DNA from 3 places in the Actinocatenispora sera genome. Region 3 is predicted to be linked to each of the others. Evidence: riboswitches for the same ligand, from Rfam matches in the RefSeq annotation. Region 3 holds a riboswitch; each other region holds the start of a gene.
The links. Region 3 has a riboswitch for cyclic di-AMP ahead of Asera_RS15760 (C40 family peptidase). Riboswitches for the same ligand answer to the same signal wherever they lie in the genome.

Region 1: linked by a shared signal. The riboswitch ahead of Asera_RS01610 (NlpC/P60 family protein) and the one ahead of Asera_RS15760 (C40 family peptidase) in region 3 are both predicted to bind cyclic di-AMP.
Region 2: linked by a shared signal. The riboswitch ahead of Asera_RS33750 (LysM peptidoglycan-binding domain-containing protein) and the one ahead of Asera_RS15760 (C40 family peptidase) in region 3 are both predicted to bind cyclic di-AMP.

Annotation. Positions count from the first base shown of each region.
Region 1 is NZ_AP023354.1:350,077-352,963, reverse strand. It holds gene Asera_RS01610 (NlpC/P60 family protein) at 202-1,188, opposite strand; cyclic di-AMP (ydaO/yuaA leader) riboswitch at 1,201-1,334, opposite strand; gene Asera_RS01605 (metal-sensitive transcriptional regulator) at 1,569-1,856, shown strand; gene Asera_RS01600 (heavy-metal-associated domain-containing protein) at 1,884-2,087, shown strand; gene Asera_RS01595 (heavy metal translocating P-type ATPase) at 2,125-2,887, shown strand, end outside.
Region 2 is NZ_AP023354.1:6,537,462-6,540,348, forward strand. It holds gene Asera_RS30765 (FUSC family protein) at 1-1,234, opposite strand, end outside; cyclic di-AMP (ydaO/yuaA leader) riboswitch at 1,583-1,737, shown strand; gene Asera_RS33750 (LysM peptidoglycan-binding domain-containing protein) at 1,740-2,393, shown strand; gene Asera_RS30775 (DinB family protein) at 2,724-2,887, opposite strand, start outside.
Region 3 is NZ_AP023354.1:3,271,856-3,274,742, forward strand. It holds gene Asera_RS15755 (hypothetical protein) at 1-482, shown strand, start outside; gene Asera_RS15760 (C40 family peptidase) at 639-1,622, opposite strand; cyclic di-AMP (ydaO/yuaA leader) riboswitch at 1,635-1,785, opposite strand; gene uppS (polyprenyl diphosphate synthase) at 1,985-2,743, opposite strand; gene Asera_RS15770 (hypothetical protein) at 2,874-2,887, opposite strand, start outside.

The DNA of each region.
Region 1 (2,887 bases), 2.9 Mb from region 3:
CCGCGTGCCCCTGCCATGCCCCGCGGGCCCGCATCGAGCTTACCGGTCCGGTACGGGCGGGTCACAGCGAGATCCTGGCTGGCGGTCCTCGCCGTCGCCGGGCCAGTGGCCACGGCGCGGCACAGACCGCGACGCCGGTGCCGGAGACGGGGGAGGCTCCGGTACCGGCGTCGCGTGGGGGTGGGGGTAAGGCTTGTCTGCTCAGCCGACCCGGCCGTAGCCGTCCGGCGGCATCATGTCGACGCTGGCCTTCTGCACCGGCTCGCCGTAGGTCGGTGCGTGGATCACCTGACCGCCGCCGATGTAGATCGCGACGTGCTCGTTCCCGCTGTAGAACACCAGGTCACCGGCCTGCAGCTGGTCCCGGCTGATCCGGTGCGTCTGGCTGTACTGGGTGTACGAGCTGTGCGCGAGCGAGTACCCGGCGGCGTTCCAGGCCATCATGGTCAGGCCGGAGCAGTCGAACGCGTCGGGCCCCGCGGAACCCATGTTGTACGGCTTGCCGAGCTGCGCCCACGCGTAGTCGACCGCCTTGCCGGCGCTGCCGGGCAGGTTCGGCGCCGGGCCGTAGTCGACGTTGGTGTCGTAGTTCGTGGGCGACCCGTACGCCTGGGTGCGCAGGTCGCGCAGCTTCTGCACGTCCTTGTCGAGCGACTTCTTCTGGTCGGCGAGCTTCTGCTTCGCCTGCGTCTGCTTGCCGATCGCGGTGTCCAGCGCCGCCTTCTGCTTGTCCAGCGCGGCCTTCGCCTTGCTGAACTCGGCGATCTGCTTGCTCTGGTTGCGCGCCAGCTGGTCGAGCAGCGAGAGCGAGTCGAGCAGGGTACTGGCGGAGCCGTCGGAGAGGATGGCGTTGACCGCTCCGGGCTTGCCCCCGCGGTACGCGGCGGCGGCCATCTTGCCGACCGCCTGCTCCGCCGCGTCGACCTTCTTCTGCAGCGGCTTGAGCTTCTTGTTGACCGCCTTTTCCTTCTTCTTGCTGGAGGTCAACTGGTCCTGGACCTTGTCGTACTCCTGGACGGCCTTGTCGAACTGCTTGGACTTGGCGTCGATCTGCTTGGTCAGCTCGGCCTCGGACGGTGTCGCGTGCGCCGGGGTACCGAGCAGCAACAGGGCCATCGCGGTGAGCGCGGCCAGCAGCAGCAGGCCGAAGGCCCGCAGCGGTCGCGCCATGACAGCGGAGGTGGGCACCGGCAGCCGGCTCCTTCTTCCTCGCACCGCCTACCGGGTTAGCTGACGGGTTCGGGCGGGGAAGAAGTGCGCCCTACCACGACCCGGAGGTCGTGGACTCACCCCAGGGAGTGGGTCCCCGGCTCGCCGGCCAGCGCCAGGGGAGGCGGCTCGCGCGGCAACTCGGCGGTGTCGCCCGGTGCCGCCCACGGGCAGGCGGCAGACATCCGGTCAGACGGGGAGTCACATTAGGAGTAACCGTCAGTCGATCGCAAGTCGCCCCCGGCGTGCCACTCACATTGTTTCGGGAATTGATCCGTTCGCATCCAGGTCGCTCCGCTCCGTGGTTGGATACGGTAGGGGGGTATGGTACTGTGAGGCCGAACGGGGGAGGTGGCCACATGGCGGGTTACTGGTACAGCGACGACAAGACGGCACTGTTGGCTCGGTTGCGGCGGATCGAGGGGCAGATCCGTGGCCTGGAGCGGATGGTCGAGCAGGACACGTACTGCATCGACGTCCTCACCCAGATCTCGGCCGCGACCCGCGCTCTGCAGGGTGTCGCGCTCGGCCTGCTCGACGGTCACCTGTCACATTGCGTGGCCGAGGCCACAGCAAAAGGTGGCGAAGAGGCAGAAGAGAAGGTCAAGGAGGCCACCGCGGCAATCGCCCGGTTGGTCCGATCCTGACGCACGTTCACCGTTGTGGAGGCAACCATGGCAACTCAGACATACACCGTCACCGGGATGACCTGCGGCCACTGCGCCAGCGCCGTGAGCACCGAGCTTCGCGGGCTGCCCGGCGTGGAGGCGGTTCGGGTCGACGTGGCGAGCGGCCGGGTCGAGGTCGACGCGAACCAGCCGCTGGCCACCGACGCGGTGGCCGCCGCGGTCGACGAGGCCGGCTACCAGCTGGCCTGAGCGCGGCCGGCGCCACCGCACCGATCGGGGAGGGTAGATGTCTACTGTGGACAGTAACGGTCCCGCAGTCGAGCTGCGGATCGGCGGCATGACCTGCGCGTCCTGCGCGGCCCGGGTCGAGCGCAAGCTGAACAAGCTGCCCGGCGTGGCCGCGACCGTCAACTTCGCCACCGAGACCGCCCGGGTGCACTACCCGGCCGGTACCACGGTGCAGGATCTGATCGGCACCGTCGAAGCGACCGGCTACACCGCGCAGCCGCCGGAACCGCCGGCGCCGGCGGCCGACGAACCGGTCGCCGACGAGCGGGACGCGGCCGAACACTCGCTGCGTACCAGGCTGCTCGGCTCGGCCGTGCTCACGCTGCCGGTGCTGCTGCTCGCGATGGTGCCGCCGCTGCAGTTCAACCACTGGCAGTGGCTCGCGCTGACGCTCACCTCACCGGTCGTGGTGTGGGGCGCCGGGCCGTTCCATCGCGCGGCCCTGACCAACCTGCGGCACGGCGCTGCCACCATGGACACGCTGGTCTCGCTGGGCGCGACCGTGTCGTACCTGTGGAGCCTGTGGGCGCTGTTCCTCGGCGGCGCGGGCGGCGAGAACATGCGGATGAGCCTGCACCTGTTCGCCGGCTCCGACACCGGACCCCAGCTGTACCTGGAGGTCGGCGCCGCGCTGACCACCTTCCTGCTGGCCGGCCGGTACTTCGAGGCGCGGGCCAAGCGGCGGGCCGGGTCCGCGTTGCGGGCGCTGCTCTCCCTGGGTGCCAAGGACGTCACCGTGCTGGCCGCCGACGGCCGGGAAC
Region 2 (2,887 bases), 3.3 Mb from region 3:
GGGACAGCAGTTCGCCGGCGAGGATGGCCAACCCGCAGCCCACCGTCGCCTGGATCGCCTGCCGGGTGGACGGCAGCAGCCGGCCGACGAGCCCGCGTACCGGCGGGGCCACCGGATCGCGGTCGGCGCGTTCCGGTACGTCCTCCTCGTCGTCCACCGGCGGCCCGAGCACCGGGCGATGGTTCGCCTTGCGGGAGCGGGCGACCGCGGCCCCGACCTCGGCGATCGCCCACAGCAGGCCGCGGGCCGCCGGATCGACCCCGGCGACCCGCTGCTCGCGGTCGCAGACCCAGTCCGGTACCCGGAACTCGCCCGAGCCGCCGCGTTGCCGGTCGACCCGGATCAGCTCGATCAGCGTCCCCAACCGGGCGCGGGCGAGGTCCCGATCGGCTTCGCTGGGCCGATCGGTGGCCGTCATGGCCCGGCGCGCCTCGTGCGCGAGCGACTCCGCGGCGAGTTCGGCGGCGAGCACCCGGCGCTGGTGCAGCGTGGCGCCGGCGGGGGCGAGCGGGCTGTCCAGCTCCGCCTCGACCATCAGGGCGCTCTCGTGCATCCGGTCGACCCGGCGGCGCACCCTGTCCAGCCGACCGGTGGCGGGGCCGTCGGCGAGCAGGTCGGCGACGCTGTCGAGGACCTGGGCCAGCCGGGCCTGGAAGCCGCGCCGGACCCGGCGGAAGGTGCGGGCCGAACGCGGTGGCAGCACGACGATCCGGATCAGCCCGGCGCAGGCCAGCCCGACCGCGATCGCGAGCAGCAGCATCGGCAGTGCCGCCGGGCTCGCGCCCACGAACGAGGCGAAGAAGAACATCATGAACGCCGGGAACCCCAGCGGGAAGCCGTAGTCCGGGATCCGGCGGATGTAGACCGCGCCGAAGATGACGACGAGGAATACCAGATCGGACACCACGTGGTGCCCGGAGAGCAGCGCGGACAGCGTCAATGCGCCCGCGGCCGGCAGGATCGTGAGGACGATCACCGCCGCCTGCTTGCGCACCGTGGGCTGCACCGGGCCGGACGAGGCGACCATCGCGATGCTGGCGCCGAGCAGCGCGCCGGTGATCGCGAAGCCGGCGAGGCCGAGGATCACCACCGCGAGCACGACGCTGACCAGCACGCCCAGCGCGAGCCGCAGCCGGGCGAGCCCGGGGTCGGAGGCGACGAGCCGGTCGTACCCGCTGGCGATCAGGTCGGTCCACCGGCGGCGCAGCGCGAGGGTGGATCCGGCGGCCGACATGGTTCCATTGTGATGGAACTACGCACGCCGTCGGCCGCCGCCGTCGGCCGGAGTGAACGCGGTCATGGCGGCCGCGAGACCGCGCTCGATATTGCACATCGCGATGATGTGATCACTCTGTGCGGGGTTTCTGAACGCCCGCGCGGTGTGTTCCGCCTTCGTACAGCAAACACACGGTTATGCGGTGCGGTTCGTCCGGTCCCGAGTGGTGTCGCACCGACTGGACGTGGCCCTCTTCACCATCGCCCCACCGAACTTTGCGTCCGCGGACCCGGTGCACCTACGGTCAGCCGGTCCGCCGTCGCGGGCAACCACGGCCGGTACGCCGAGTCCATGCCGCCGTCACCGTGGTTCCACGTACCTGCCAGGCATGGAGCGGGGGACCCAGGTTCCTCGGCACCGCGACACGGCGGTGCCTCGGGGTGAAGCCGCAACCCGCGGCCGGGCCAGTACCCCTCGGCCCGAACCCGACAGCTCACCTCGTAGGCGTCGAGGGAGACAACCCATGGCGAAGCACCGTGCCCTTTCCCCCCGGGCCAGGTTGGGTCGCAAGATCGCCATCACGGCGGTCGCGGCCGGCGCCGTCACCGCGGTACCGCTGTTCGGGCTGACCGAGGCGGCGAGCGCGTCCGGGACCAACTGGGACGCGATCGCGCAGTGCGAGTCCGGCGGCAACTGGGCCATCAACACCGGCAACGGCTACTACGGCGGCCTGCAGTTCTCCCAGAGCACCTGGGACGCCAACGGCGGCGGCCAGTACGCGGCGCGCGCCGACCAGGCCAGCCGCAGCCAGCAGATCGCCGTCGCCGAGCGCGTCAAGGCCAGCCAGGGCATCGGCGCCTGGCCGGTGTGCGGCGCGCGCGCCGGCGACGCGGGCGACTACTCCGGTAGCAACACCCAGGGCTCCGGCGGCGGCTCCTCGACGGGTGGCTCGTCGACGGGCAACTCGTCGGCGGGTGGCTCCGCCTCGCGGCTGCCGGCCACGCACGCGCAGAAGAAGGGCCCGAAGTACACCGTCAAGCACGGTGACACGCTGTCGGCCATCGCGACCGAGCACCAGGTCAAGGGCGGGTGGCAGGAGCTCTACGCCAACAACGGCACGACGCTCGACGGCAACCCGAACCTGATCTTCCCCGGCCAGGTCCTCGTCCTGGCCTGACGCAAGCCCGCTCTCCCGGTGTGCCGGGTCACCCCCCCGGCCCGGCACGCCACCTCCTGAAGAAGGTGCGGTGCGCCATCCCCCCGGCGCCCGACACCGGCGCGGTGCGGTTCGCCGTACCGCCGCGGGTCGCGACTCCCCCCGCCGCGTCCCGCGCCGATCCGGCCGGCCATCGTCCGCTGTGGACCATGGCCGGCCGTCGGCATTCCGGCCGGCGTGGACCAGCCCCAGCATCCCGGGCTGTCGCTCGGTCCTGACCGAGCCAGACCCTGGCGCGCTCCCAGGCCGCGCCGGGCTGGCGCCCAGCCCCCTGCTGCGCCGGGCTGTGACTCAGCCCCAGGCTGCGCCGGGCTGTTGCTTGACCCCGTGCCCGACCGCGCCGTCGATCGACTCGCGAATCACATCCGCGTGGCCGGCGTGCCGGGACAGTTCCTCGATCGAGTGCAGCACCAGCCAGCGCACCGTGTACGCGGTGTCGTTCGGCAGCCACTGCC
Region 3 (2,887 bases):
CCGCCCCGGACGACCGGGCCGAGCTGGACCGGACCGCCGCCGGCGCCGCGACGCCGGCGCTACGCGCACCCGGCCGGGGGGGCGATCCACGGGCGGTGATCGAACGCATCCAGGTCGCCACCGCCGGCTCGGAGTGCGCGGTCGAGGTGTGCCTGACCGCCGAGGGGGTGCGCGCGGTCGGCCGGGCCGGCGGCCCGGCGCTCGACCCGTACCTGTTGCGGGTGGCGGCGCAGGCGACGGCCGACGCGGTCGGGGTGTTGGTGGCCGGCCGGGCCCGCTGCGCGGTCGAACACGTCGACGTGGTGACCGCCGGTCCGTGCCGGGTGGTGGTGGTCGTGCTGGTGCTGCTCGCCGGCGACACGGCGGAGCGGCTGGTCGGCTCGGCGGTCGCCGGCGGTGACCCGCGGCAGGCCACGGTGCGGGCCACCATGGCCGCGCTCAACCGCCGGCTGGTCCCGCTGCTGGACGCGGTCCTCGCCTGAGCAGCGGACCCGCCCGGGACGCTCGTCGCTGGCCGCGGCGATCGGTACCCAGTCGCTGGTCGCTGGCCGGGCAACCGGACCGGGGCGCCGGACCCGCCCGTGGACGCGAAACGGCCGGTGCCCCGTGGCGGGGCACCGGCCGTGCCGGTACTGCGATCAGGGGCGACCGATGCCGTAGACCGGCATCATGTCGATCGACGACACCTTGACCACCTCGCCGAACGTCGGCGCGTGGATCACCTTGCCGCCGCCGACGTAGATCGCGACGTGCCCGAGATTCTCGTAGAACACGAGGTCACCGGGGGCGATCTGGCTGCGGCTGAGGTGCGTGATCTGGTTGTACTGGTCGGCCGCCACGTGCGGCAGGCTCACCCCGGCCTTCGCCCACGCGGCGAGCGTGAGCCCGGAGCAGTCGTACGAGTCGGGCCCGGCCGCGGCCCACGCGTACGGCTTGCCGAGCTGCGCGTAGGCGAAGTCGACGACCGCGCCGGCGCGACCGGACACCTTCGGCGGGGTCTGCCCGGAGCCGGTGCCGGTCGTCTCGGTGGCGCTGCCGTACGCCTCCTCGCGCAGCTTCTTGAGCTTGTCGACCTTGGCCGAGATCGACGCCTTCTTCTTCTTCAGGTCCTTGACCTGCTTGCTCTGCTTGGCGTACAGCGCGGCGAGCTTCTCGTGCTGCCCGTCGAGCTTGCGCTTCGCGGTGATCAGCGAGCGGATCTGGTCGGACTGCTGTGCGCTGAGCCGGTTGAGCGTGGCGATGTTGTTCAGCGTGTCGCTGGAGCTGCCGTTCAGTACCGCGTTCCAGGCGGTGGCCGGGCCACCCTTGTACGCGGCGGCGGCGATCGCGTCGACCTGCTTCTGCGCGGTGGCGACCTTGCCGGACAGCGGCTTGAGCTTCTTGTCGACCGCGGCGATGCGCTTCTTGGTCTTCTTCTGCTCTTCGGTGATCTTGTTGTACTGCTCGACGACCTTCTCGAACTGGGTCGACTGCTGCTTGATCTGCTGCTCCAGATCGGCCTGCGACGGTGCGCCGTGTGCCGGCGTGGTACCGACGAGGGATGCGGCGGCCACCGCGGCGGCCGCGACCGCGGCCAGTCCGATCGCGCGCAGCGACGCCCACCGGGGGCGTGCAGTGTCCATGCGGGTCTGCGCCCTTCTTCCTCAGACCGCCTACCGGGTTAGCTGACGGGTTCGGACGGGAAGAGCGCCCTACCGGGACTATGGCCTGTCCATGGCCCCGGATTCACCCCGTGGTACGGGTGGGTCCTCGGCTCGCCTGGCGGCGACTCGGCGGTGCCGTCCGGAGCTGCCCGACGGGGCGGCGGGGGGCCGGACGACCCCGTTACCGTAGCCGCTGGCGCGACGTGGTCAACGCCGTCGCGACCGGGTCGGTGACCATCCCCACAACACGGTGACCGACCGTCGGTGACTGACTGCGGATCCGTTGGTACGAGCGGAACTCGCGCGCCGCACCGTGGTCGTGCGGCGGCACGGCGTGAGCGTCACGCACCGAAGCGGCGCTGCCGCTCCGCGTACGAACGGAGCGCGCGCAGGAAGTCCACCCGGCGGAAGGCCGGCCAGTAGACGTCACAGAAGTACAGCTCGGAGTAGGCGGACTGCCACAGCAGGAATCCGGAGAGTCGCCGCTCGCCGCTGGTACGGATGACGAGGTCGGGGTCGGGCAGGTCGGCCGTGTAGAGGTGCGCGGCGATGTCGTCCGCGGACAGCGTCGCGGCCAGCTCGTCCATCCCGGTACCGGCCGCGGCGGCGTCGGTCAGCAGCGAGCGGAACGCGTCCACCAGCTCCTGCCGGCCGCCGTACCCGATCGCGATCGTCAGGCACGGCCCGGTCTCCGGGCTCTGGTCGGCGGCGAGCTTCAGCGCGTGCGCGGTCGAGTCCGGCAGCAGTTCCAGCCGGCCCGCCACCCGCAGCCGCCACCCGGCCCGCGGGTTGGTCGCGCGCTGCTCGATCATCCGCATCAGCGAGTCGAGCTCGCCCCGGTCGCGCCGGGCCAGGTTCTCGGTGGACGCGACGAACACGGTGACGTGGTCGATGCCCAGCTCCGTGCACCAGTCGAGCAGGTCGTCGATGTGGTCGGCGCCGGCCTGGTGGCCCATGCTGACGCTGGCCAGGCCGGCGGCGCGGGCCCAGCGCCGGTTGCCGTCCATGATCAGACCGACGTGCCGCGGGCAGTCGGTGCGGGCGAGCGCGGCGAACAGCCGCCGCTCGTACAGGCGGTAGAGCAGGTCGCGGGGCGTCATCCGGCCAGCCAACCAGCCGGATGTGTGCATTCGGCGAAGAACCTGTGCGCGTAGCGCAGAAGGCCCGGCACCGCAGCCGCGGTGCCGGGCCTCGGGGCGGCCGGCGGGTCCCCGCTCGCGGGTGACCGGGTCAGCGCGCGAACG